Regions from separate parts of the Streptomyces deccanensis genome, predicted to be linked through region 2. Evidence: riboswitches for the same ligand, from Rfam matches in the RefSeq annotation. Region 2 holds a riboswitch; each other region holds the start of a gene.
What was found. Region 2 has a riboswitch for cyclic di-AMP ahead of L3078_RS33615 (M23 family metallopeptidase). Riboswitches for the same ligand answer to the same signal wherever they lie in the genome.
Positions count from the first base shown of each region.

Region 1: it holds a riboswitch for cyclic di-AMP, as region 2 does, so the genes downstream of both, L3078_RS21690 (M23 family metallopeptidase) here and L3078_RS33615 (M23 family metallopeptidase) in region 2, are expected to answer to the same signal.
Region 3: it holds a riboswitch for cyclic di-AMP, as region 2 does, so the genes downstream of both, L3078_RS28655 (C40 family peptidase) here and L3078_RS33615 (M23 family metallopeptidase) in region 2, are expected to answer to the same signal.

Region 1 covers NZ_CP092431.1:4,867,150-4,874,567, reverse strand. The annotation lists gene L3078_RS21725 (outer membrane protein assembly factor BamB family protein) at 1-162, shown strand, start outside; gene cyaB (class IV adenylate cyclase) at 197-778, shown strand; tRNA gene L3078_RS21715 (tRNA-Met) at 868-941, opposite strand; gene L3078_RS21710 (dihydrofolate reductase family protein) at 1,355-2,512, opposite strand; gene L3078_RS21705 (MarR family winged helix-turn-helix transcriptional regulator) at 2,561-3,100, shown strand; gene L3078_RS21700 (GTP cyclohydrolase II) at 3,311-3,970, shown strand; gene L3078_RS21695 (PP2C family protein-serine/threonine phosphatase) at 4,136-5,239, shown strand; cyclic di-AMP (ydaO/yuaA leader) riboswitch at 5,501-5,662, shown strand; gene L3078_RS21690 (M23 family metallopeptidase) at 5,673-6,734, shown strand; gene L3078_RS21685 (aldo/keto reductase) at 6,854-7,418, shown strand, end outside.
Region 2 covers NZ_CP092431.1:7,597,186-7,604,603, reverse strand. The annotation lists gene L3078_RS33630 (bifunctional acetate--CoA ligase family protein/GNAT family N-acetyltransferase) at 1-395, opposite strand, end outside; gene L3078_RS33625 (HPr family phosphocarrier protein) at 597-878, shown strand; gene L3078_RS33620 (GntR family transcriptional regulator) at 1,048-1,752, opposite strand; gene L3078_RS33615 (M23 family metallopeptidase) at 1,953-2,741, opposite strand; cyclic di-AMP (ydaO/yuaA leader) riboswitch at 2,755-2,925, opposite strand; gene L3078_RS33610 (M16 family metallopeptidase) at 3,130-4,518, opposite strand; gene L3078_RS33605 (M16 family metallopeptidase) at 4,515-5,903, opposite strand; gene L3078_RS33600 (DNA gyrase/topoisomerase IV subunit A) at 6,285-7,418, shown strand, end outside.
Region 3 covers NZ_CP092431.1:6,407,213-6,414,630, forward strand. The annotation lists gene L3078_RS28635 (ATP-binding protein) at 1-599, shown strand, start outside; gene L3078_RS28640 (LuxR C-terminal-related transcriptional regulator) at 596-1,480, shown strand; gene L3078_RS28645 (C40 family peptidase) at 1,729-2,808, opposite strand; gene L3078_RS28650 (hypothetical protein) at 3,303-3,656, shown strand; gene L3078_RS28655 (C40 family peptidase) at 3,701-4,891, opposite strand; cyclic di-AMP (ydaO/yuaA leader) riboswitch at 4,901-5,058, opposite strand; gene pcrA (DNA helicase PcrA) at 5,313-7,418, shown strand, end outside.

The DNA of each region.
Region 1 (7,418 bases), 2.7 Mb from region 2:
GTCGGCAGCAAGAACGGCAACCTCTACGCCCTACGGACGGACACCGGCAAACCCCTGTGGACGTACCGCACCGGCGCGGACATCCGCTCCTCGCCCACGGCGAACGACGGCACGGTCTACGTCGGCAACGACAGCGGCACGGTCTTCGCGGTCGCGCGCTGAACGGGGGAATTGAGGACGGGGAGTGGAGGACGGTGTGATCGAGGCGGAGTTGAAGGCTCGGGTTCGGGCGCCGGAGGCGGTCGCGCGGGCGCTCGACGCGCGGGGTGAGGGCAGGTCCGAGACGTATCAGGACACGTACTACGACCTGCCGGACGGCAGTCTGCGGGCGCGGGACGAGGAGTTACGGCTGCGGTTCCTGGCCGACCACGGTTCGGGCGACCGGCGCACGCTGCTGACCTTCAAGGCGGCCGCGGTGGACGAGGCGTCCGGTTCGAAGCCGGAGTTCGAGACACGGGTCGGCGACTCGCAGGTCGCGCACGCCATCCTGGAGCACCTCGGCTACGTACCGGCGATCGTGTTCGAGAAGCGCTGCCGCAGCCACGCGTTCGAGGCGTACGGCCGGCGGATGCTGGCGACGCTCGTCCGGGTGCCCGAGTTGGACGGCACGTTCCTGGAGATCGAGACCCTGGTCCAGGAGGAGGCCGAGGTCGCCGCGGCCCTGGACGACATCCGCGCGGTGCTGGACGAGCTGGGCGTCGCCCCCGAGGACCTCACCCGCGAGCTCTACACCGAAGCGGTGGCGGCGGCTCGCCGTATCCATGGCTCCGGCGGATGACCACGCACACCGGCCGGACGCGCGCGGGAGCGGGACAGACAAAAACCCGGGGCCGGAATCCTTGTCGGATTCCGGCCCCGGGCCTTCAGTAGCGGGGACAGGATTTGAACCTGCGACCTCTGGGTTATGAGCCCAGCGAGCTACCGAGCTGCTCCACCCCGCGTCGTTGAAACCAGTGTACGCCATCCGCAGGACACCCAGCACACGGATAACCGGCGACCGCCATTCACCGCCCACCACGGAACGGCCGGGCGCAGCCACGAGAGCGCGCCGGTCGGTCGTTCGGCCCCCCGGGTCGCGACGGTCGTACGTTCAGCCGCGCCCCCTGCACGCAGGCCCTCCGCCGCTGCGGCCCGCGCACAGCCACCCTCGTGGCGACTCCCCGTACGGCCCGTCGTGGCGCCCCCGATGCCCCGTCACGGCGGCCCCCGAGAACCCCCGTCGCGGCGGCCCTTCCGCGAGCTCTCGGCTCGGCCGGCTGCCTCCCGCTCACCCCACCCGCGCGACGGTCCCTCGGTCACCCACCCCGCGCGGGAGCCTTCCCGGCTCACCCCGCCCGTCGCGGCACCCTCCGCCTCACCCCACCAAATGCCGGTTCGGCGCCTTCGCGCGATCCTCGTACTCCGGGAGCACCACCACCTCGGCGCCCTCCGCCGACAGCAGTGCGTTGCCCGCGGCCGCGTTCTCGACGAACGTGTCCGGTTCGCGCCAGGCCGTGACGACGCGGCGGACGCCCGCGTCGAGGACGAGCCGGGCGCAGGGCGCGGGCCGGGAGGCGCGGCGGGCGCACGGTTCGAGGCTGCTGTAGACCGTGGCGGTGGCCAGGCGCGGGTCCGCGGGGTCGAGCTTGGCGAGGGCGGCCTCCTCGGCGTGGACCACGGGGTCGTCACCCTCGCGGGAGTGGCCGCGGGCCAGTTCCGTACCGTCCGCCGCGACCACGACCGCCCCCACGCTGAACGCGGTCCGCGAGGGCGGGCACGCGGCGGCCAGGGTGCAGGCGAGGTCGAGCCAGTGCCGGTCGGCGGGGGAGGCGGCCGGGCCGGTGCCGGGGACGGTGGGGGCGTAGCGGATGAGGACGACGTCGCCGACCGGCCGGGTCTCCAGCAGCCGCAGCCGGCTCTTCGGCCCTCCGGGGTAGGTACCCGTCCCGAACAGTCGCGGCGCGTCCGCCTCGCCCACGAAGAGCGGTGCGACAGCCAGCTGCACCTCGTCCGCGAGGCCCTGCTGGAGGAGCTGGGTGTGGACCCGGCCGCCGCCCTCCACCATGAGGCGGCGGACACCGCGTACGTCCCCGAGGTGGTCGAGGACGGCCGTCCACTCCAGCTCCGGGCCGACGGAGACGACGGCCACCCCGTTCGGTCCGGTCGGCAGGCCCAGCCCCCGCAGCCGCTCCGCGCCCTTGTCGGTCGTGTACACGACCTTCTCGCCGCCGGTGTGCCAGAACTGGGCCGCGGGGTCGAGTTCGCCGGACGCGCTGACCGTGACCTTCAGCGGGTACTCCGGGAGCCCGGCGGCGACCCGGGCCGCGCGTCGCTCGGGGGAGTTGACCAGCAGCCGGGGGTTGTCGGTGCGCAGGGTGCCGGCGCCGATCAGGATGGCGTCGCTGGCCGCGCGCACCTCGTCGACCCGGTCGAAGTCGGCCGGGCCGGAGAGCAGCAGCCGCTCGGGCCCCGTGTCGTCCAGGAAGCCGTCGAGGGAGACGGCGGCGGACAGCAGGACGTAGGGCTGGGGCATGGACGCGCTCCCTTGGTTCAAGTTTTAAACAATAACTACACTGTACGTATGACCCGCTGGCTCACCCCCGACGAACAGCGTGCCTGGCGTGCCTACGTGGCCGCGAGTTCCCTCCTGGAGGACGCGCTCGATCGGCAGCTCCAGCAGGAGGCCGGCCTGCCGCACCTCTACTACTCCGTGCTCTCCGCCCTCTCCGAAGCGCCCGAGCGCCGGATGCGGATGACCGAGCTCGCCGAGCGTCTGAAGATCACGCGCAGCCGGTTGACGTACGTCGTGACCAGGCTGGAGAAGGACGGCGTGGTCCGGCGCGAGGAGTGCCAGTGGGACAAGCGCGGCAGTGTCGCCGTGCTCACGGACGAGGGCATGGCCCTGCTGGAGCGCACGGCGCCGGGGCATGTGGAGACGGTTCGCCGGGCCGTCTTCGACCATCTCAGTCCCGAGCAGATCGGCCAGTTCGAGGAGATCTGCGCGGCCATCGCGACGGCGATCCAGGGCGGGGACCCCCGCACGACCCCCGCCTCGGACGACCTCCCGTGGCGCCGCCGCGCGTGTACGTCGACCCAGCAGGACGAGCGCGACCACGTGTGACGGACGAGCGGGACCGGGTGTGACGGACGAGCGGGGCCGTGCGGGACGGACGGCGGAACCCTGCGGGACGGACCGGATCGCGCGTGACGGGAATGTGACGTATCCCCAATGCGGTTGCTTGAAATTTGAAGCACGGGTTAGAGTCGCTGCGAGCGCTGTGCTTCAAAACTGAAGCACAGCGACACCCCGCACCAGGACCGGAGAACCCGCATGCCCGACTTTCCCGCTGCCACCCCGCGTGCCCGCGTCCGGGTACCGCTGCGTTTCCAGGACGGCTACGGCGTCGACGCCGAGATGGTCACCTTCCACGACCTCGTCGACGGCCGGGAGCACCTGGCGATCGTCCTCGGCGACCCCGCCCCCGGCACGGCCCCGCTGGTGCGACTGCACTCCGAGTGCCTGACCGGCGACGTGTTCGGCTCGGCCCGCTGCGACTGCGGCCCGCAGCTGCGCGAGGCGGTGGAGCGGATCGCCGACCGGGGTGGCGTCCTCCTCTACCTCCGCCAGGAGGGCCGGGGCATCGGCCTCTACAACAAGCTCGACGCGTACGCCCTCCAGGACCAGGGCCTCGACACCTACGAGGCGAACGCGGCGCTCGGCCTGCCGGAGGACGCCCGGGACTACACGGCGGCGGCCCAGATGCTGGGCGCCCTCGGCATCGACGAGCTCGACCTGCTCTCCAACAACCCCGACAAGGCCCAGCAGCTGCGCGACCTCGGCGTGCGCGTGCGCGACCGCGTCCCCACGGGCGTCTTCACCACCGCCCACAACGTCCGCTACCTCCGCGCGAAGGTCCTCCAGACCCAGCACACCCTCCCCCTGCACGAGCTGACGGGCGCGACGGGCCTGACGGGCCTCTCAGCGGGCTGAACCCCCACCTGGACCCCCATTCAGGCCCCCACCCGCACTCCACCCGAACCCCCACCCGCACCCCTCCGTCATCCGGTTCCCTAGCCCACTCGGCCCCGCCGACTAGCCCCGCCGCCCACCCCCGGAAACCCTGTATCCGTGGGGCAGCGAGAGGGCGCGGAGGTCATGCGGGAGCCGGGTGGGCGGCGGTTCTCGTACGCCCGTACGCTCGCCCGCCTCCTTCCCTTGCTGCTGCTCGCCGTCGGCCTCTTCTACGACCACTTCACCCCGCGCGAGTTCACCGCGGTCCCCTTCTTCACCGCCGCGCCCTTGGTGACGGCCCCGCTCTTCACGCTGTTCGGCACGGTGGTCGTCGGCGTCGCGTCGGTGGCCGGCATCACCGCCGTACGCCTCCACTACGACGACGCGGGCCATGTGGACGCGCTCACCGAGATCGCCACGGTGGCCACCGTCGCCGTGCTGGCCGTCCTCATCAACCGCCTCGTGCGCCGCAGCGACGCCCGGCTCGCCACCGCCCGGGAGATCGCCGAGGCGGCGCAGCGGGCCGTACTGCCCGTGCCGCAGGAGCGGATCGGCGGGCTGGAGATCGCCGCGCGGTACGAGGCCGCGCAGGCCGGGGCGTCGATCGGCGGCGATCTGTACGCGGTGCAGGACTCGCCCCACGGCGTACGGCTGATCGTGGGTGACGTACGCGGCAAGGGGCTCGGGGCGGTGTCGGCGGTGGCGGTGCTGATCGGGGCGTTCCGGGAGGCGGCCGAACAGGAGGCGACGCTCGAAGCGGTGGCGCAGCGGCTGGAACGGGCGCTGGCCAGGGAGGGGACGCGGCGGGAGGCCGCGCGCCGGGACGCGGCGGTGGAGCACGAGGGGTTCGTGACGGCGGTGCTCGCGGAGTTCCCGCACGGCGCGGGCCGCGCCCGGATCGTCAACCGGGGCCACCCCTCGCCCCTGCTGCTGCTCGCCGACGGCACGCTGTGCACCCTGGACGCCCAGCGGCCCGCGCTGCCCCTCGGCATGGACGACCTGGGCACCTGGCCCGACCGCGCGGAGGAGACCGGGTTCCCGGCCGGAGCCACGCTGCTCTTCTACACCGACGGCCTCTCCGAGGCGCGGGACGCGCACGGGGTCTTCTACGACCCGGCCGCGCGCCTCTCCGGCCGTACCTTCACCGCCCCGCGCGCCCTGCTGACGACTCTCGCGGAGGAGGTGCGCCGGCACACGGGTGACCGCACCACGGACGACATGGCGCTCCTGGCGGTCCGCCGCCCCTGAGACGCCGACGTCATCGCGGGCGGACGGTCGATGTCACCGAACGTGTCCGTCTCACCGTCCTCCGTATAAGAACTGACGCCGTATCAGCCCGACTGTTACTCGCCGGTCAAGGTCAACTCGCCCGTTTTCACCCCCTCATGACCCGTAAAGTCCAGCGCGAAAGCCGGAACGATCATTCAGAACAGCTTGGAATGGAGTACTCGCGTCTATTAACGTTCGATAACGCAGCGCGGTCGTCCCAGCCGTCACAAGAGACGGCTCCGTGCTCACGCGTCGAATCCCGCAAGGGAACCGGGGAACCACCACCCTGGGGTGAATCGCACGGAAACCGCCGTGGCAGTACGCACGACCGGTTTACGCGCGTAGGAGACCTTCCTGCTCCGAACCCGTCAGCTAACCCGGTAGGCGAGAAGGAAGGAAGGAGTACGCCTACGTGGCGTCGAACCGGTCCGCGACCGAAGCCCCGTTCGTGCCGACCCAACGCGACGGCGAGAGCCAGACGTTCGGCTACGGCAGCTACAACAGCGACAACGAGGGCCCCTGGCAGGAGTGGAACCCCAGCGAGGACACCCTGCGTCCCGTTCGCGGCCGGCACCGCGTCGCCAAGAAGAGCGGCGTACTCGCCCGTAACGGACTTGCCCGTAGCTCCACGGTGCTCGGCGTCGGTGTCATAGCCGCCGTCAGCGGTGCCGGGATGGCCAGCGCGCAGTCCGGCAAGGCCCCGGTCTCCATATCGCTGCCCGACATGCCGAACGTCGGCTCGGTCTTCGAGGACGAGGCCGACGAGCCGGAGCCCGAGGCCTCCAAGACCCCGCTCAGCAGCGCCGGTCTGACCGCCGCCGAGACCGAACAGGGCACCGCGGACGCCGGCGAGGCGCTGCGCGCCCGCATCATGGCGCAGGCCGAGTCCCAGCAGGACGCCTTCGACAAGGCCGCCGCCGAGGCCGCGCAGACCGCCGCCGCGGACAAGGCCGCCGAGCAGGCCGCCCAGGAGAAGAGGGAAGCCGAGGCCAAGGAGGCCGCCGCCAAGAAGAAGGCGGAGCAGGAGGCCGCGGAGAAGAAGGAAGCCGAGCGTCTCGCCGCCCTGGCCAAGCAGTTCACGCTTCCCACCTCCTCGTACACCCTCACCTCCAGCTTCGGTCAGGCCGGCCCGTACTGGTCCTCCGGCTACCACACGGGCCTCGACTTCGCGGCCCCCACCGGCACCCTGATCAAGGCCGTCGGCAGCGGCACCATCACGCAGGCCGGCTACGAGGGCTCCTACGGCTACAAGACCGTCCTCACCCTCGATGACGGCACCGAGATCTGGTACGCCCACCAGTCCTCCATCGGCGTCAGCGTCGGCCAGAAGGTCACCACCGGCGACGTCATCGGCCGCGTCGGTGCCACCGGCAACGTCACGGGCGCCCACCTCCACATGGAGGTCCACCCCGGCGGCTCCAGCAGCGGCATCGACCCGGCGGCCTGGCTCCGCAGCAAGGGCCTGACCCCGTAGCCCGCCGCCACCCCGCACAGCACAGCGACGCCGCGTAGGCCCCCGGGCCCACGCGGCGTTCGTCCTGCCTCGGCACGGATGGGGAATGCGGGCGTCCGGTCCACTGGTTGACGTCGGACATGACTTCTCTTCGCAGGCTCGGCACGTCCGACATCGAGGTCTTCCCGCTCGCCCTCGGCGGCAACGTCTTCGGCTGGACGGCGGACGAGGCACAGTCCTTCGCCGTCCTCGACACCTACACGGCGGCCGGCGGCAACTTCATCGACACGGCCGACTCGTACTCGTCCTGGGTCGAGGGCAACGAGGGCGGCGAGTCCGAGCGGATCATCGGGAACTGGATCAGGTCCCGGGGCAACCGCGACGACGTGGTCATCGCGACCAAGGTGAGCCAGCACCCCCAGTACCAGGGCCTGACGGCGGCCAACATCAAGGCCGCCGCCGACGCGTCCCTGGCCCGCCTCGGCACGGACCACATCGACCTCTACTACACCCACTTCGACAAGCCCGAGGTCCCCGTCGAGGAGATCGTCACCGCCCTCGACGACCTGGTGAAGGCCGGCAAGGTCCGCGCGACGGCCGCCTCCAACATCAGCCCCGAACGCCTGAAGGCCTCCCTGGACTTCGCGGCCGCCGAGGGCCTGGCGCGCTACGTGGCGCTCCAGCCCCACTACAACCTGGTCTCCC
Region 2 (7,418 bases):
AGCAGTGCGGAGGCGACGCCGCGGCCCTGGTGGGCGTCCTGTACGAGGAAGGCGACCTCGGCCTCGTCGGCGGGGGCGGACGCGGGCATTCCGTCGGCGCCGATGCGGTCGTAGCGTACGGTGGCGATGAACTCGCCGCCGACGGTGGCGGCGAGCCCCACCCGGTCCACGAAGTCGTGGTGCGTGAAGCGGTGGACGTCCTTGGCGGACAGGCGAGGGTACGGCGCGAAGAAGCGGTAGTACTTCGACTCGTCCGAGACCTGCTCGTAGAAGCTGACGAGACGCTCGGCGTCATCAACGGTGATGGGCCTGATGCGTGCGGTGCCGCCGTCGCGCAGCACCACGTCGGCCTCCCAGTGGGCGGGGTACTCGTGCCGGTCCGACGAGGTCTGCATGGGCCCCAGAGTACGGCTCGCGTCCGACAACGGCGCGGGGCAGTCTGGGGAGGCACGACAGAAGAACAACAGAAGTGCGACAGCCGGTTCGTGGTCAGGCCGTGGGCCCGTTCCGGTCGGTCGCCCCATATGGGAAACTGGTCTAGACAACCCGGTCTAGACCTCTCTGCAGCACCCGAGACACCTGAAGGGCAGCATCACATGGCTGAGCGCCGCGTCAACGTCGGCTGGGCCGAGGGCCTCCACGCCCGACCCGCATCCATCTTCGTCCGGGCCACCACGGCCTCCGGTATCCCCGTGACGATCGCCAAGGCCGACGGGAACCCCGTCAACGCGGCCTCCATGCTCGCGGTCCTGGGCCTCGGTGCCCAGGGCGGCGAGGAGATCGTGCTCGCCTCCGACGCCGAAGGCGCGGACGTCGCGCTGGACCGTTTGGCGAAGCTCGTCGCCGAGGGGCTCGAGGAACTCCCCGAGACGGTCTGAGTGACCGGGTAACCGCAGCGGAAAGGCCTGAAAAAGCCGCCCCGCGCACAACCGAAGGGCTCGTCCGATTTATCGGGCGGGCCCTTCTCATTTACATCCGGTTTCCGTTCTGCGGGCAGCAGGAAAAATGCCCCTCGGAATTCTTCCCTCTTTGTATACGGCGCCCGTGTTAATGCCGCAGGCTCGGCATGTTTACGGGGTGTTGCGAAGTCCTCACACGCTCGGGGCGCTCGGTCCCGCCGGGCCCGGGCGGAAAGCGGAGCCGGTGCGCGGCCGTGGCCCGCTCGGTGTGCAGGGACGTGATCGTCCGAGCGCGGTCGCTGTCGCCGCGCGCGACCGCGTCCACGATGCCGCCGTGCTCCGCCCAGGACTCCATGGGGTCGGACGGCGCCTCGACCGCGTACATCCAGGCGATCTTGTGCCGCAGCTGGGCGAGTGTCGAGGTCAGGGCGGGGCTGCCGGAGGCCTGTGCGAGCGTCTCGTGGAACCAGCCGCCCAGGGAGCGCAGATCCTCGCTGTTGCCCCTCCTGGCCCGCTCCTGGCCCAGCCTGACCAGACCCCGCAACACCTTGAGGTGCGCCTCCGTACGGCGCTGTGCGGCGCGGGCGGCGCCCAGGGGCTCCAGCAGCATGCGCATCTCCAGCAGGTCGGCGGCCTCCTGCTCGGTCGGCTCGGCGACGCACGCGCCCGCGTGCCGGCGCGTCACCACGAAGCCCTCGGCCTCCAGCGTGCGCAGCGCCTCGCGCACGGGCACCCGGCTGACGCCGTAGCGGCGGGCGAGCAGTTCCTCGGTGAGCCGGCTGCCGCGCTCGTAGACACCCGCGACGATGTCATCACGGATCGCCGTGCATACCGAGTGCGCCGGAATACGCATGACCGACCTCCGCCTTAATCCCCGTGAAACGTCGATGATTGACGTGTGTTCCAGCGACTCTATTGCAGCGGAGCGGAATTTCCGATGGCGGACCGGAATCCAGGGATATTTTTTGGACAGGAGGTACGTCACAAGTGGTTCGTAGAACGAGGAAAGCCCCGGCTCGGTGAGCCGGGGCCTCCTGGAAGCGTGGGTGCGCGTCAGACGTTCACGCCGTGCGAGCGCAGGTACGCGGCGGGGTCGATGTCCGAGCCGTACTCGGCCGTCGTCCGGGCCTCGAAGTGCAGATGCGCGCCGGTGACGTTGCCGGTGGCGCCGGAGAGGCCTATCTGCTGGCCGGGGGTGACCGTCTGGCCGACGGAGACGCCGATGGACGACAGGTGGCCGTACTGGGTGTACGTGCCGTCGTTCATCTTGATGACGATGTTGTTGCCGTAGGCACCGCCCCAGCCCGCCTCGACGACCGTGCCGGAGCCGACCGCGTGGACGGCCGTGCCGGACGCGGCGTGGAAGTCGACACCGGTGTGGCTGCCGGAGGACCAGACGGCGCCGCCGGCCTTGTAGCCGGTGGAGATGTAGGAGCCGCTGATGGGGGCGACGTAGGCGTTGAGGCGCTCGCGCTCGGCCGCGCGGGCGGCACGGGCCTTGATCTCCTCGCGCTCCTTGGCGGCGGCACGTTCCTGCTCGGCCTTCTCGGCGGCGGCCTTCCTGGCCTCCTCCTGCGCCTTCTTCTTGACGGCGGCAACCTCGGCGGCCTGCTGCTGGGCCACGGCCTGGGCGTCGACCTGGTCGGCGACCGTGTCGCCGAGGGTGATGATCTGGTTCAGGCCGGTCTGCTCGACGGCGGGCTCCTCCGCGGCGAGCGCGGGGCCGGCGAGGGTGCCGAAGACACCGGTGGTGGTGAGAGCGGCTACGCCCACGTTCCTCGTGGTCGTGCGCTGCACACGGCCGGGACGGCGGTGCTTGCCGGGGGCGCGGGTGAACGCCATGAAGTGGCTGATCCTTTCCTTCCTTCTCGCCTACCGGGTTAGCTGACGGGTTCGGAGCAGGAAGGTCTCCTACGGCTACCCCTCGTTTCGCGTCGCTCGCGAAGGGCACCCGATTCACCCCAGGGACTTCGGTGGGTCCCCGGCTCCCCTGGCTCGCGCCATGGGGACTCGGCGATGACTGTCCGGTGCCGCGGGTGCGGCGAACTTCTGACGAACAGCCGGACTGACGCTAAGTGGGCCGTCTTCGAAATAACAAACGGATCACAGGATTTGTTAACTACGCCACAGGTCAGACACACAACCTCCGCCATCAATACGGACAAACATGGGCCCTGGTGACTCTTCCGTCACCAGGGCCCCACTGACACGCGTCCGTACGGTCGTTCCCCTACTCGGCCGGGACGACGGTGACTTCGCCGATTCCGAGGGCCCTGACGGGCTCCTCGATCTGCGCGGCGTCCCCGACGAGGACGGTCACGAGACGGTCCACCGGGAAGGCGCTCACGGCCGCCGCGGTGGCCTCCACGGTGCCGGTGGCGGCGAGTTGGCGGTACAGCGTCGACTGGTAGTCGTCCGGCAGGTACTGCTCGACCTGGTCGGCCAGCGTGCTCGCCACGGCCGCGGCCGTCTCGAACTTGAGCGGGGCGACCCCGACCAGGTTCTGCACGGCGACGTCGCGCTCGGCGTCGGTCAGGCCCTCGGCGGCGAGGGTGCGCAGCACCGTCCACAGATCGTCCAGCGCCGGCCCGGTGTTGGGGGTGTCGACGGAGCCGCTGATGGCGAGCATCGCGACGCCCGAACCGTCGGGCGCGGCCCGCAGCACCTGGCCGAACGCCCGCACGCCGTAGGTGTAGCCCTTCTCCTCGCGCAGGACGCGGTCCAGACGGGAGGTGAGGGTGCCGCCGAGGCAGTAGGTGCCGAGCACCTGGGCCGGCCACACACGGTCGTGCCGGTCGGCGCCCACGCGGCCGATGAGCAACTGGGTCTGCACGGAACCGGGACGGTCCACGATGATCACGCGCCCGGTGTCGTCGGCGGTCACCGACGGCACGGGCCGCGGGGCGGCCGGTGAGCCGGTCCAGGCGCCCAGGGTGTCGCCGAGCAGCGTGTCGAGGTCGACCCCCGTGAGGTCGCCCACGACCACGGCGGTGGCCGTCGCGGGGCGGACGTGGCGCTCGTAGAAGGCGCGTACGGCCGCGGAGTCGATGCCCTCGACGGTCTCCTCGGTGCCCTGGCGGGGCCGTGACATCCGGGAGGTGGCCGGGAACAGCTGCTTGGAGAGCTCCTTGGCGGCCCGGCGGCCCGGGTTGGCGGTCTCGTGCGGGATCTCGTCGAGCCGGTTGGCCACCAGTCGCTCGATCTCGCCGTCGTCGAACGCGGGGGCCCGCAGGGCGTCGGCGAGCAGGCCGAGGGCCTTCTCCAGCCGCGAGACGGGCACTTCGAGGGACAGGCGTACGCCGGGGTGGTCGGCGTGCGAGTCGAGGGTGGCGCCGCACCGCTCCAGCTCGGCGGCGAACTCCTCGGCCGTGTGCTTGTCGGTGCCCTCGGAGAAGGCCCTGGTCATGATGGTGGCGACGCCCTCGATGCCGGCGGGCTCGGCGTCCAGGGGCGCGTCGAGGAGCACTTCGACGGCGACGACCTGCTGGCCGGGGCGGTGGCAGCGCAGCACGGTCATGCCGTTGTCCAGAGTGCCGCGCTCGGGCGCCGGGAACGCCCAGGGCCTGGCCTCGCCGGCCTGGGGCTGCGGGTGGAATTCCATGGTCGCGAGCTCGGTCACTTCGCCGACTCCTCGGTCTCGTCGGTGGTTCCGGCGGCCTCGGCCGCGGCGGTCTCGTCTTCGGCGCCCTCTTCGGCATCCTCCTCGCCGGCGACGGGCTCGTAGACGAGCACCGCGCGGTTGTCGGGCCTCAGGCGGGCCTTGGCGATCTCCTGGACCTCCTCGGCCGTCACCTCCAGGACCCGGTCGACGGCCGTCAGGGCGAGCTTGGGGTCGCCGAACAGGACCGCGTACCGGCACAGTTCGTCGGCGCGGCCCGCGACCGTGCCGAGCCGGTCCAGCCACTCGCGCTCCAACTGGGCCTGGGCGCGCTCCATCTCCTCGGCCGTGGGGCCCTCGGCGGCGAACCGGGCGAGTTCCTCGTCGACGGCGGCCTCGATGACGGGGACCTCGACGTCGCCGGAGGTCTTCACGTCCAGCCACGCCATGGAGGGCGCGCCGGCCAGCCGCAGCAGGCCGAAGCCCGCCGTCACGGCCGTACGGTCGCGGCGCACGAGCCGGTTGTAGAGGCGCGAGGACTCGCCGCCGCCGAGGATGGTCAGCGCCAGGTCGGCAGCGTCGCACGCGCGCGTGCCGTCCTCCGGCAGCCGGTAGGCGGCCATCAACGCGCGGGCGGGCACGTTCTCCTCGACGACCTCGCGCATTTGCGCGCCCATGATGTCGGGCAGCGCGCCGTCGCGGGGCGCGGGCTTGCCGTCGTAGGAGGGGATGGAGCCGAAGTACTTCTCGACCCAGGCGAGGGTCTGCTCCGGGTCGATGTCGCCGACGATCGACAGGACGGCGTTGTTGGGCGCGTAGTACGTCCTGAAGAACTGCTGGGCGTCCTCCAGGCTGGCCGCCTCCAGGTCGTCCATCGAGCCGATCGGCGTGTGCCGGTAGGGGTGGCCCACCGGGTAGGCCAGGCGGAAGATCTTCTCGAAGGCGGTGCCGTAGGGCACGTTGTCGTACCGCTGGCGGCGCTCGTTCTTGACGACGGCCCGCTGGTTGTCCAGGTTCTTCTGGTCGAGCGCGAGCAGCAGGCTGCCCATGCGGTCGGCCTCCAGCCACAGCGCGAGCTCCAGCTGGTGGGTGGGCATGGTCTCGAAGTAGTTGGTGCGCTCCCAGCTGGTGGTGCCGTTGAGCGAACCGCCCGCGCCCTGGACCAGCTCGAAGTGGCCGTTGTCCTTGACCTGGCCCGAGCCCTGGAACATCAGGTGCTCGAAGAGGTGGGCGAGGCCCGTACGGCCCTCGACCTCGTGGCGCGAACCGACGTCGTACCAGAGGCACACCGCGGCGACCGGGGTCAGGTGGTCCTCGGAGAGCACCACGCGCAGGCCGTTGGCCAGGCGGTGCTCCCTCACTGTCAGGCCTTCGGAGCCGGCCTCGGCTGTGGCCGTGTGACCCATGGGCGGTACGTCCCTTCGATCGCTGTGCTGTGGTCGCGGAATCCGTGGTCTGTCCGTCGTGGAATCGTCGTGGAAACCGCTGTTTTCCTGCCGGTCCTGCCACTGTATGCAAGCGCGCGGACGCCTGGAGAAGTTCCCGGGGCTCGTACGCCGAGAGCGAGACGGGGGTTGCCGCCGACGGTCACTGGTTAAAGTCGGCGCACGCTGTTGACGCGGCGGCTCGGGAGGGCGTGCCCGGCGGTCGGCGCCGGGTCGTGTCGGGCTTGTCAGTGCGGCAGTCCACAATGGTGCGCGTCAGATCCCGTTCACCTCCCGGTGGGAGTGAGCTGGAGACGTGAGCGCCCCGTAGGTGAGCGACCAGAAAAAGAGGAGCCGGCAGCGATGGCCCGCCGCAGCACGAAGACCCCGCCGCCCGACGACGCGTTCGAGGAGCGGATCCTCGACATCGACGTCGTCGACGAGATGCAGGGCTCCTTCCTGGAGTACGCGTACTCGGTCATCTACTCCCGAGCCCTGCCCGACGCCCGCGACGGCCTGAAGCCCGTGCACCGCCGGATCGTCTACCAGATGAACGAGATGGGCCTGCGCCCCGACCGCGGCTATGTGAAGTGCGCCCGCGTCGTCGGCGAGGTCATGGGTAAGTTGCACCCGCACGGCGACTCGTCGATCTACGACGCCCTGGTGCGCCTCGCCCAGCCCTTCTCCATGCGGCTCCCCCTGGTCGACGGCCACGGCAACTTCGGCTCCCTGGGCAACGACGACCCGCCGGCCGCCATGCGGTACACCGAGTGCCGGATGGCCGACGCGACGAGCCTGATGACGGAGTCGATCGACGAGAACACGGTCGACTTCGCGCCGAACTACGACGGCCAGGAGCAGGAGCCGGTGGCGCTGCCCGCCGCCTTCCCGAACCTGCTGGTCAACGGCGCGTCCGGGATCGCCGTCGGGATGGCGACCAACATGCCGCCGCACAACCTGGGCGAGGTCATCGCCGCCGCCCGCCACCTCATCCGGTACCCGAACGCCGACCTGGACACGCTGATGAAGCACGTCCCGGGCCCCGACCTGCCGACCGGCGGGCGGATCGTCGGGCTCTCCGGCATCAAGGACGCGTACGCGACGGGCCGCGGCACCTTCAAGATCCGTGCCACGGTTGCCGTGGAGAACGTCACGGCCCGCCGCAAGGGCCTCGTCGTCACCGAACTGCCCTTCACCGTCGGCCCGGAGAAGGTGATCGCCAAGATCAAGGACCTGGTCGGGGCGAAGAAGCTCCAAGGCATCGCCGACGTCAAGGACCTCACCGACCGCGCGCACGGCCTGCGCCTGGTCATCGAGATCAAGAACGGCTTCGTGCCGGAGGCCGTCCTGGAGCAGCTCTACAAGCTGACGCCGATGGAGGAGTCCTTCGGCATCAACAACGTGGCGCTCGTCGACGGCCAGCCCCTCACCCTGGGCCTGAAGGAGCTGCTGGAGGTCTACCTCGACCACCGCTTCGAGGTCGTCAGGCGCCGCTCG
Region 3 (7,418 bases), 1.2 Mb from region 2:
GCCTCATGCGCATCCGCGCCCAGGAGCGAGCGGAGGTCGCGGCCCATGTCCACGACTCGGTGCTGCACACCCTGACACTGATACAGCGGAACGCGGACAACCCGAACGAGGTCCGCCGCCTCGCCCGCGCCCAGGAGCGCGACCTGCGGAACTGGCTGTACAAGCCCGAGGGCACGGGAAAGGACGAGGACGACGAGCCCGACACGCTCGCCGAGGCCGTACGACGGAACGCGGCGGAGGTCGAGGACCAGCACGGCGTCCCCATAGAGGTGGTGGTCGTCGGCGACTGCCCCCTCGACGAGGGACTGACCGCGCAGATGCAGGCCGCGCGCGAGGCGATGGTGAACGCCGCCAAGTACGGTGGCGAGGGCGGTGCCGTGCAGGTCTTCGCCGAGGTCGAGGGAAGGACCGTTTTCGTGTCCGTCCGCGACCGCGGCCCAGGTTTCGACCTCGACGCGATACCCGCCGACCGCATGGGCGTCAGAGAATCGATCATCGGCCGCATGGAGCGCAACGGAGGCACGGCACGGCTCCGCGCCGTACCGGGCGGCGGCACGGAGGTCGAGCTGGAGATGGAGAGGGCGGAGACGACGTCATGAGTGACGCGAACGGGGCGAACGACCTTGCCGCACAGGGCGGTTCGGGCACGACGTCGAGCGGGGGCCCGGGAGGTGCGGCCGCCCGGGGCACGGGCCCGACCGAGGGCCTCCCCGGGGAGGCCGACCGGCAGAACGCGCCCGGCCAGGCCCCCGAGCCCGACGGCAGCACCGCATCCGCCGCGCCTGCCGCATCCGCCGCGCCCGGACCGTCCGGGCCCGGGCGGCATGTCCGGGTCGTGCTGGTCGACGACCACCGGATGTTCCGTACGGGAGTCCAGGCCGAGATCGGGCAGACGGACCGCACGGGTGTGGAGGTGGTCGGGGAGGCTCCCGACGTCGACCAGGCGGTCTCGGTGATCACGAGTACGCGGCCCGAGGTGGTGCTCCTCGATGTGCACCTGCCCGGCGGCGGTGGTGTCGAAGTGCTGCGCCGGTGTTCGGCGTTGATGGCGGACGCCGAGCAGCCCGTCCGCTTCCTCGCTCTGTCCGTGTCGGACGCGGCGGAGGACGTGATCGGGGTGATCAGGGGCGGCGCGCGCGGCTATGTCACCAAGACGATCACCGGCTCGGATCTGGTCGACTCCATCTTCCGGGTGCAGGAGGGCGACGCGGTCTTCTCTCCCCGGCTGGCCGGCTTCGTCCTCGACGCCTTCGCCTCCACCGACGCCCCGCCCGTCGACGAGGACCTCGACCGCCTCACCCAGCGCGAGCGCGAGGTGTTGCGGCTCATCGCCCGCGGCTATGCGTACAAGGAGATCGCCAAGCAGCTCTACATCTCGGTGAAGACGGTGGAGTCCCACGTCTCCGCCGTTCTGCGGAAGCTGCAGCTCTCCAACCGTCATGAGCTGACGAGGTGGGCGACGGCACGCCGCCTGGTGTGAGGGCCGGAGGCTCCGGGGCCGCTCTGCCGGTCGGGCGGCTGCCGGTGGTGTGGGCGAGCGCGGGTGGGCCGGGGGGAGCCGGGGCGGCCGGGGCCGCCGGGCGGGTCCGGAAGCCCGGCGTGCCTCCCGGCACGGTTGGTGCCGCCGCGCCGGCCGCCGTCACCGCCGTACGGCGGCGCATGCGCACGACCGAAAGCTCTCAGCCGCCTCAGCCGCCGCGCTCGGGCCATCAGGCCTCGGGGCCCGGCTCAGGCCACCCGGGTCGCCCCCACGTAGGGCATCTCGTCCAGAGGTGCCACGCGTACCGGGGCCGAGGGGTTGGGGGCGTGGATCATCTGGCCGTTGCCGATGTAGATGCCCACGTGGCTGATGCCGGAGTAGAAGAAGACGAGGTCGCCGGGGCGGAGTTCGGAGCGGGCGACGCGGGGGCCGGCGTTGATCTGGGAGTAGGTGGTGCGGGGGAGGGAGACGCCGGCGGCGCGGTAGGCGGCCAGGGTGAGGCCGGAGCAGTCGAAGGCGTTGGGGCCGGTGGCGCCCCAGACGTACGGGCTGCCGATCTTGGAGTAGGCGTAGGAGACGGCCGCGGCGGCGCGGGAGTTGGGGGCGTCGGCCGGGGCGGAGACGGGTGAGACCGGGCCGGAGAGGTTGCGCTGGGCCCCGGTGGAGGAGCGCGAGGCGTGCCCTGTGCCGCCGGTCCGGGCGTCGAGGCGGGTGCGGTCCTCGGTGGTGAGTCGGCCGAGCAGCTGCCGGGCGTCGGTCAGTTTGGAGGTGACGGTCTTCTTGTGCCGCTTCAGTTCCGTCTGGCGGGTCTTGAGCGTGCCCAGTTCGACGCGGGCGGCGCCGCGCAGCCGTTCGATCTCCAGCAGTTGCTTCCGCACGCTCGCCACGTCCGCCGAGTGGCGGCTGCCGACGCGCTCGGCGAGGGCCGCGCCCTCCAGGTACTGGTCGGGATCGGCGGAGAGGGCGAGCTGCCAGGAGGGGGCGATGCCGCCGTCCCGGTACTGCGCCGCGGCCACCGAACCGAGTTCGTCCCGGGCCGAGTTGAGCCGTTCGGTGCGGCGGGCGGCCTGATCGCGCAGCTCTTCCAGGTTCTCCTGCGCCTTGTCGGCCTTCTCCTTCGCGCCGTTGTACTTCTCCGTGGCGACCTCGGCCTCTTGGTACAGCTTCGCCACCTTCGCCTTCACCTGCTCAGGTGTGAGCTGGGGATCGGCGTGCCCGGTGCCGTCGAAACCGGTCGCGGTCGCCGCGCCAGCGAGGGCGATCGTCGCGGCCGTGCGGGCCGTGTGGCCGCCGATCGAGCGCTGTCTGGGCTTGCGGTGCGCTGCCACGTGGAGTCCACGTCCTCTCCGTACGACCGCCGTCCGCAGTACGAACATCGTCTGTCCGTACGGACCGCCTGGGGGGAGCGGTTACGCGTCCGGCGGCGGCCCGCACAGGGGGAGCGGGACGCCGCCGGACCTTTCTCGGCGGTGGTGGCCGACTGCCGCCCCTGGCCCGGGCGGCGGTGGGGAGCCGGTCACCTGAGGGAGGACGCTAAACCTGGCTGTGATGGCTCGGTAACGCGTTGTACGGAAGTGGCGCGCACCGATAACGAGGTGACCGTATGTGACCGAGATCCTGGCCTGGAGCCGCCGACTTCACGCTGTGCGATGACCGATGCGGCGATTTCGGACCGGGTGGGGGAGGGACGGTGCTATGGAGCGCATATATGCAAGATCATCGAGGGGTGACGCTCGCTGGTCCCCGCAGCGTTCACCCCCGCCGCCCCCCGCCCCCGCCCCCGGTGCCGGACCGGCTTCGGACCCCTCATTAGGCTCCGCGCATGGACGTTCTCATCCACATCGTCGTCGGCCTGCACATCATCGGCATCGCCTCCCTCCTGGGCGGTTTCCTCACCCAGCTGAAGGCCATGGGGCAGGGCGCGGCCCGTTTCGTCCCCGCCATGCTGCACGGCGCGCTCACCATGCTCGTCACCGGCGTCCTCCTCGTCGGCCTCAACCAGGCCGACGACCAGCCCGTCAACAACATCAAGATCGGCATCAAGCTCGCCCTGCTGATCGTGATCCTCGGCCTGGTCTACGTGAAGCGCGACGAGGAGACGGTGGAGAAGCCGCTCTTCGCCCTGGTCGGCGCGCTGACCACCGTGAACGTCTTCATCGCGGTGCTCTGGACCTGAGGCGAGCCCCTGCGCCGAGCCCGTCGGACGGGCCCGGCCGGGTGTCACGCCGGTCGTACCACGCTGTGGATCGAGGACTCGCCGTCGTAGAAGACCGACTCCTCGCGGACGTACGTGCCCGGCTTGGGGGCGTGGATCATCATGCCGTTGCCGATGTAGAGGCCGACGTGGCCGATGTTGTCGTAGAAGAAGACGAGGTCACCCGGCTTGGCGTCGGCGAGGGGGACGGTGGTGCCCGCCTCGACCTGGTCGTAGGTGGTGCGCGGCAGGTCGACGCCCGCGGCCTTCCAGGCGGCCTGGGTGAGGCCGGAGCAGTCGTAGGAGCCGGGTCCGGTGGCGCCCCAGACGTACGGCTTGCCGATCTGCGCCCGGGCGAAGGCCAGGGCCTTGGTGGCCTTCGCCGCGTAGGTGGAGTCCTCGACCGGGGCGGTGGTCCCGGTGGTGCCCGGCGACGTCTCCGTGCCGCCGGCGGTCCCTGCCTGGGGCTCCTGGGTCTCCTGGGCGGCCGGGGTCTCCTGGCTCGCCTGCGCCGCCTGCTGTCGCGCGAGCTCCTCCGCCTTGCGGTCGGCCTCCTCCTGCTCGCGCTGTTCGATCGCGGCGAGCCGGGCCTTCTCCTGGGCTGTGAGGGTGGAGAGCAGTTCGCGGGCCTCGGCGAGCTTCGCCTGGACCTTGGCCTTGCTGGTCTTGAGGGCGTTCTGTGACTCGGTGAGCTTCTCGAGGCTGTCGCTCGCCTCCCGGCGCTGCTCCGCCGCGTCGGCCTGCTCGGTGACGTACGCGTCGACGGCAACCTTCTGACGGTCCGTCAACCGGTCCATCAGCTGGTTCTGGTCGAAGTAGTCCTGCGGGTTGTCCGCCAGGAGCAGCGAGGCCTGGTCGGGAGTGGCCGCGCCGGTGCGGTACTGGGCCGCCGCGAACGAACCCAGCTCCTCCCGCGCCTCGTTGAGCTTCTCCGTGCGCTTGGCGACGTCGTCGAGGAGGGTGTCGACCTTCTTCTTCTGCTTGGTCGTCCGCTCCTTGGCCGCGTTGTAGTTCTCGGTCGCCGACCCGGCCTGGCGGTAGAGGTCGTCGACCTTCTTCTCGACCTCCTCCAGGCTCGGCCTGTCGTCGGCGGAGGGCGCGGCGGTGGCCGTCTGGGAGAGCAGGGCCACGGAGGTCAGGGCGGCCGTGGCGAGAGCGGGGGTGCGTATGCCCGCGCGCGTCCGGCCGGTCGGACGCGGCTTGCGGTGCGGCGCCATGGTGCGGCGTCTCCTTCCGTTGTCCGCCTACCGAGTTAGCTGTCGGGTTCGGGCGCAAGCTTCGGAAGGTTTGCCCTACGACCCTTGCCGCGAGCGGCGGTCGGGTCGATTCACCCCAGAGGTCGGTGGGTCCCCGGCTCCGGCGCCGGGAGAGGCGTACCGGACTCGGCGGAGGCCGTGCGGCCCGGCGACGTTCGCCGGTTGTGTCGTACGGCCTAAAGAAGAAGCTAGCCAACTCGTGTGGCCCGTGTGAAGGTTGATGTTCGATATGCCCGATACGTTTTCGTGACCTTAGCCTCTTCCACGCGACAGGCGGTACGCTCGATCGCTCACCGTCGTGAGGTGGACGCGGTGAGTGGTGGGTGTGGACTTCCCGGGGCGGCCTCTCGCTGTCAGTGGGGGCGCCTAGACTCGGAGAGCGATGAGCAGCCTCTTTGACGACAGCTTCCTGGCGGACCTCCAGGCCCCCCGCGGCCACGTGGAGGAGCCCCCGCCGCCGCCCGAGGACGATCACGTACCGGAGTCGCTTCCGGACGATCTGTTCGGCGGGAAGTTCGACGTGCCACCGGACCGGGACGAGTACTACAGAGGCGGCGCCCCCCGCCCGGCCATCGACGCGGCGGCCCTCCTGGACGGGCTGAACGAGAACCAGCGCGCGGCCGTGGTGCACGCCGGATCCCCCCTGCTCATCGTCGCCGGCGCCGGCTCCGGCAAGACCCGGGTGCTCACCCACCGCATCGCCCACCTGCTCGGCGAGCGGCACGTCCACCCGGGCCAGATCCTCGCGATCACCTTCACCAACAAGGCCGCCGGTGAGATGAAGGAGCGCGTCGAGCAGCTCGTCGGCCCGCGCGCCAACGCGATGTGGGTCATGACCTTCCACAGCGCGTGCGTCCGGATCCTGCGGCGCGAGTCGAAGAAGCTCGGCTTCACGTCCTCCTTCTCGATCTACGACGCCGCCGACAGCAAGCGGCTGATGGCGCTCGTCTGCCGTGATCTGGACCTCGACCCGAAGCGCTTCCCGCCCAAGTCCTTCAGCGCCAAGATCTCGAACCTGAAGAACGAGCTGATCGACGAGGAGGACTTCGCCGCCCAGGCCGCCGACGGCTTCGAGAAGACCCTCGCCCAGGCCTACGCGCTCTACCAGTCCCGCCTCCGCGAGGCGAACGCACTGGACTTCGACGACCTGATCATGACGACGGTCAATCTGCTGCGCGCCTTCCCGGACGTCGCCGAGCACTACCGCCGTCGCTTCCGCCATGTCCTCGTCGATGAGTACCAGGACACCAACCACGCCCAGTACGCCCTGGTCAGAGAGCTGGTCGGCACCTCCGAGCACCCGGTCGACGTCCCGCCCAACGAGTGGGACGTCCCCCCGGCCGAGCTCTGCGTCGTGGGTGACGCGGACCAGTCGATCTACGCCTTCCGCGGAGCGACCATCCGCAACATCCTCCAGTTCGAGGAGGACTACCCGAACGCGACCACGATCCTGCTGGAGCAGAACTACCGCTCCACGCAGACCATCCTGAGCGCGGCCAACGCGGTCATCGAGCGCAACGAGTCCCGCCGCCCGAAGAACCTGTGGACCAACGCCGGCGCGGGCGCCCAGATCACCGGCTATGTCGCCGACACCGAGCACGACGAGGCCCAGTTCGTCGCCGACGAGATAGACCGCCTGACGGACGCGGGCGACGCGAAGGCCGGCGACGTCGCCGTCTTCTACCGGACGAACGCCCAGTCCCGAGTCTTCGAAGAGGTGTTCATCCGCGTCGGCCTGCCCTACAAGGTCGTCGGCGGCGTCCGCTTCTACGAGCGCAAGGAGGTCAGGGACGTCCTCGCGTATCTGCGGGTCCTGGCCAACCCGGAGGACTCCGTCCCGCTGCGCCGCATCCTCAACGTGCCCAAGCGCGGCATCGGCGACCGCGCCGAGGCGATGATCGACGCCCTGTCCCAGCGCGAGAAGATCAGCTTCCCGCAGGCGCTGAAGCGGGTGGACGAGGCGTACGGCATGGCGGCCCGGTCGACCAACGCGGTCAAGCGGTTCAACACGCTGATGGAGGACCTGCGAACCGTCGTCGAGTCCGGCGCCGGACCGGCCACCGTCCTGGAAGCCGTCCTCGAACGCACCGGCTATCTGGCCGAGTTGCAGGCCTCCACCGACCCCCAGGACGAGACGCGCATCGAAAACCTCCAGGAACTCGCCGCGGTCGCCCTGGAGTTCGAGCAGGAGGCCGGGGCCGGAGAGGGCGAGGCCGAGGCGGCGGGTACGACCTCCGCCGGGCTCTCCGACTTCCTGGAGCGGGTGGCGCTGGTCGCCGACTCCGACCAGATCCCCGACGAGGAGGAGGACGGCTCGGGCGTGATCACGCTCATGACCCTCCACACCGCGAAGGGCCTGGAGTTCCCGGTGGTCTTCCTCACCGGCATGGAGGACGGCGTCTTCCCGCACATGCGCGCCCTCGGCCAGACCAAGGAGCTGGAGGAGGAGCGCCGCCTCGCGTACGTCGGCATCACCCGCGCACGCGAA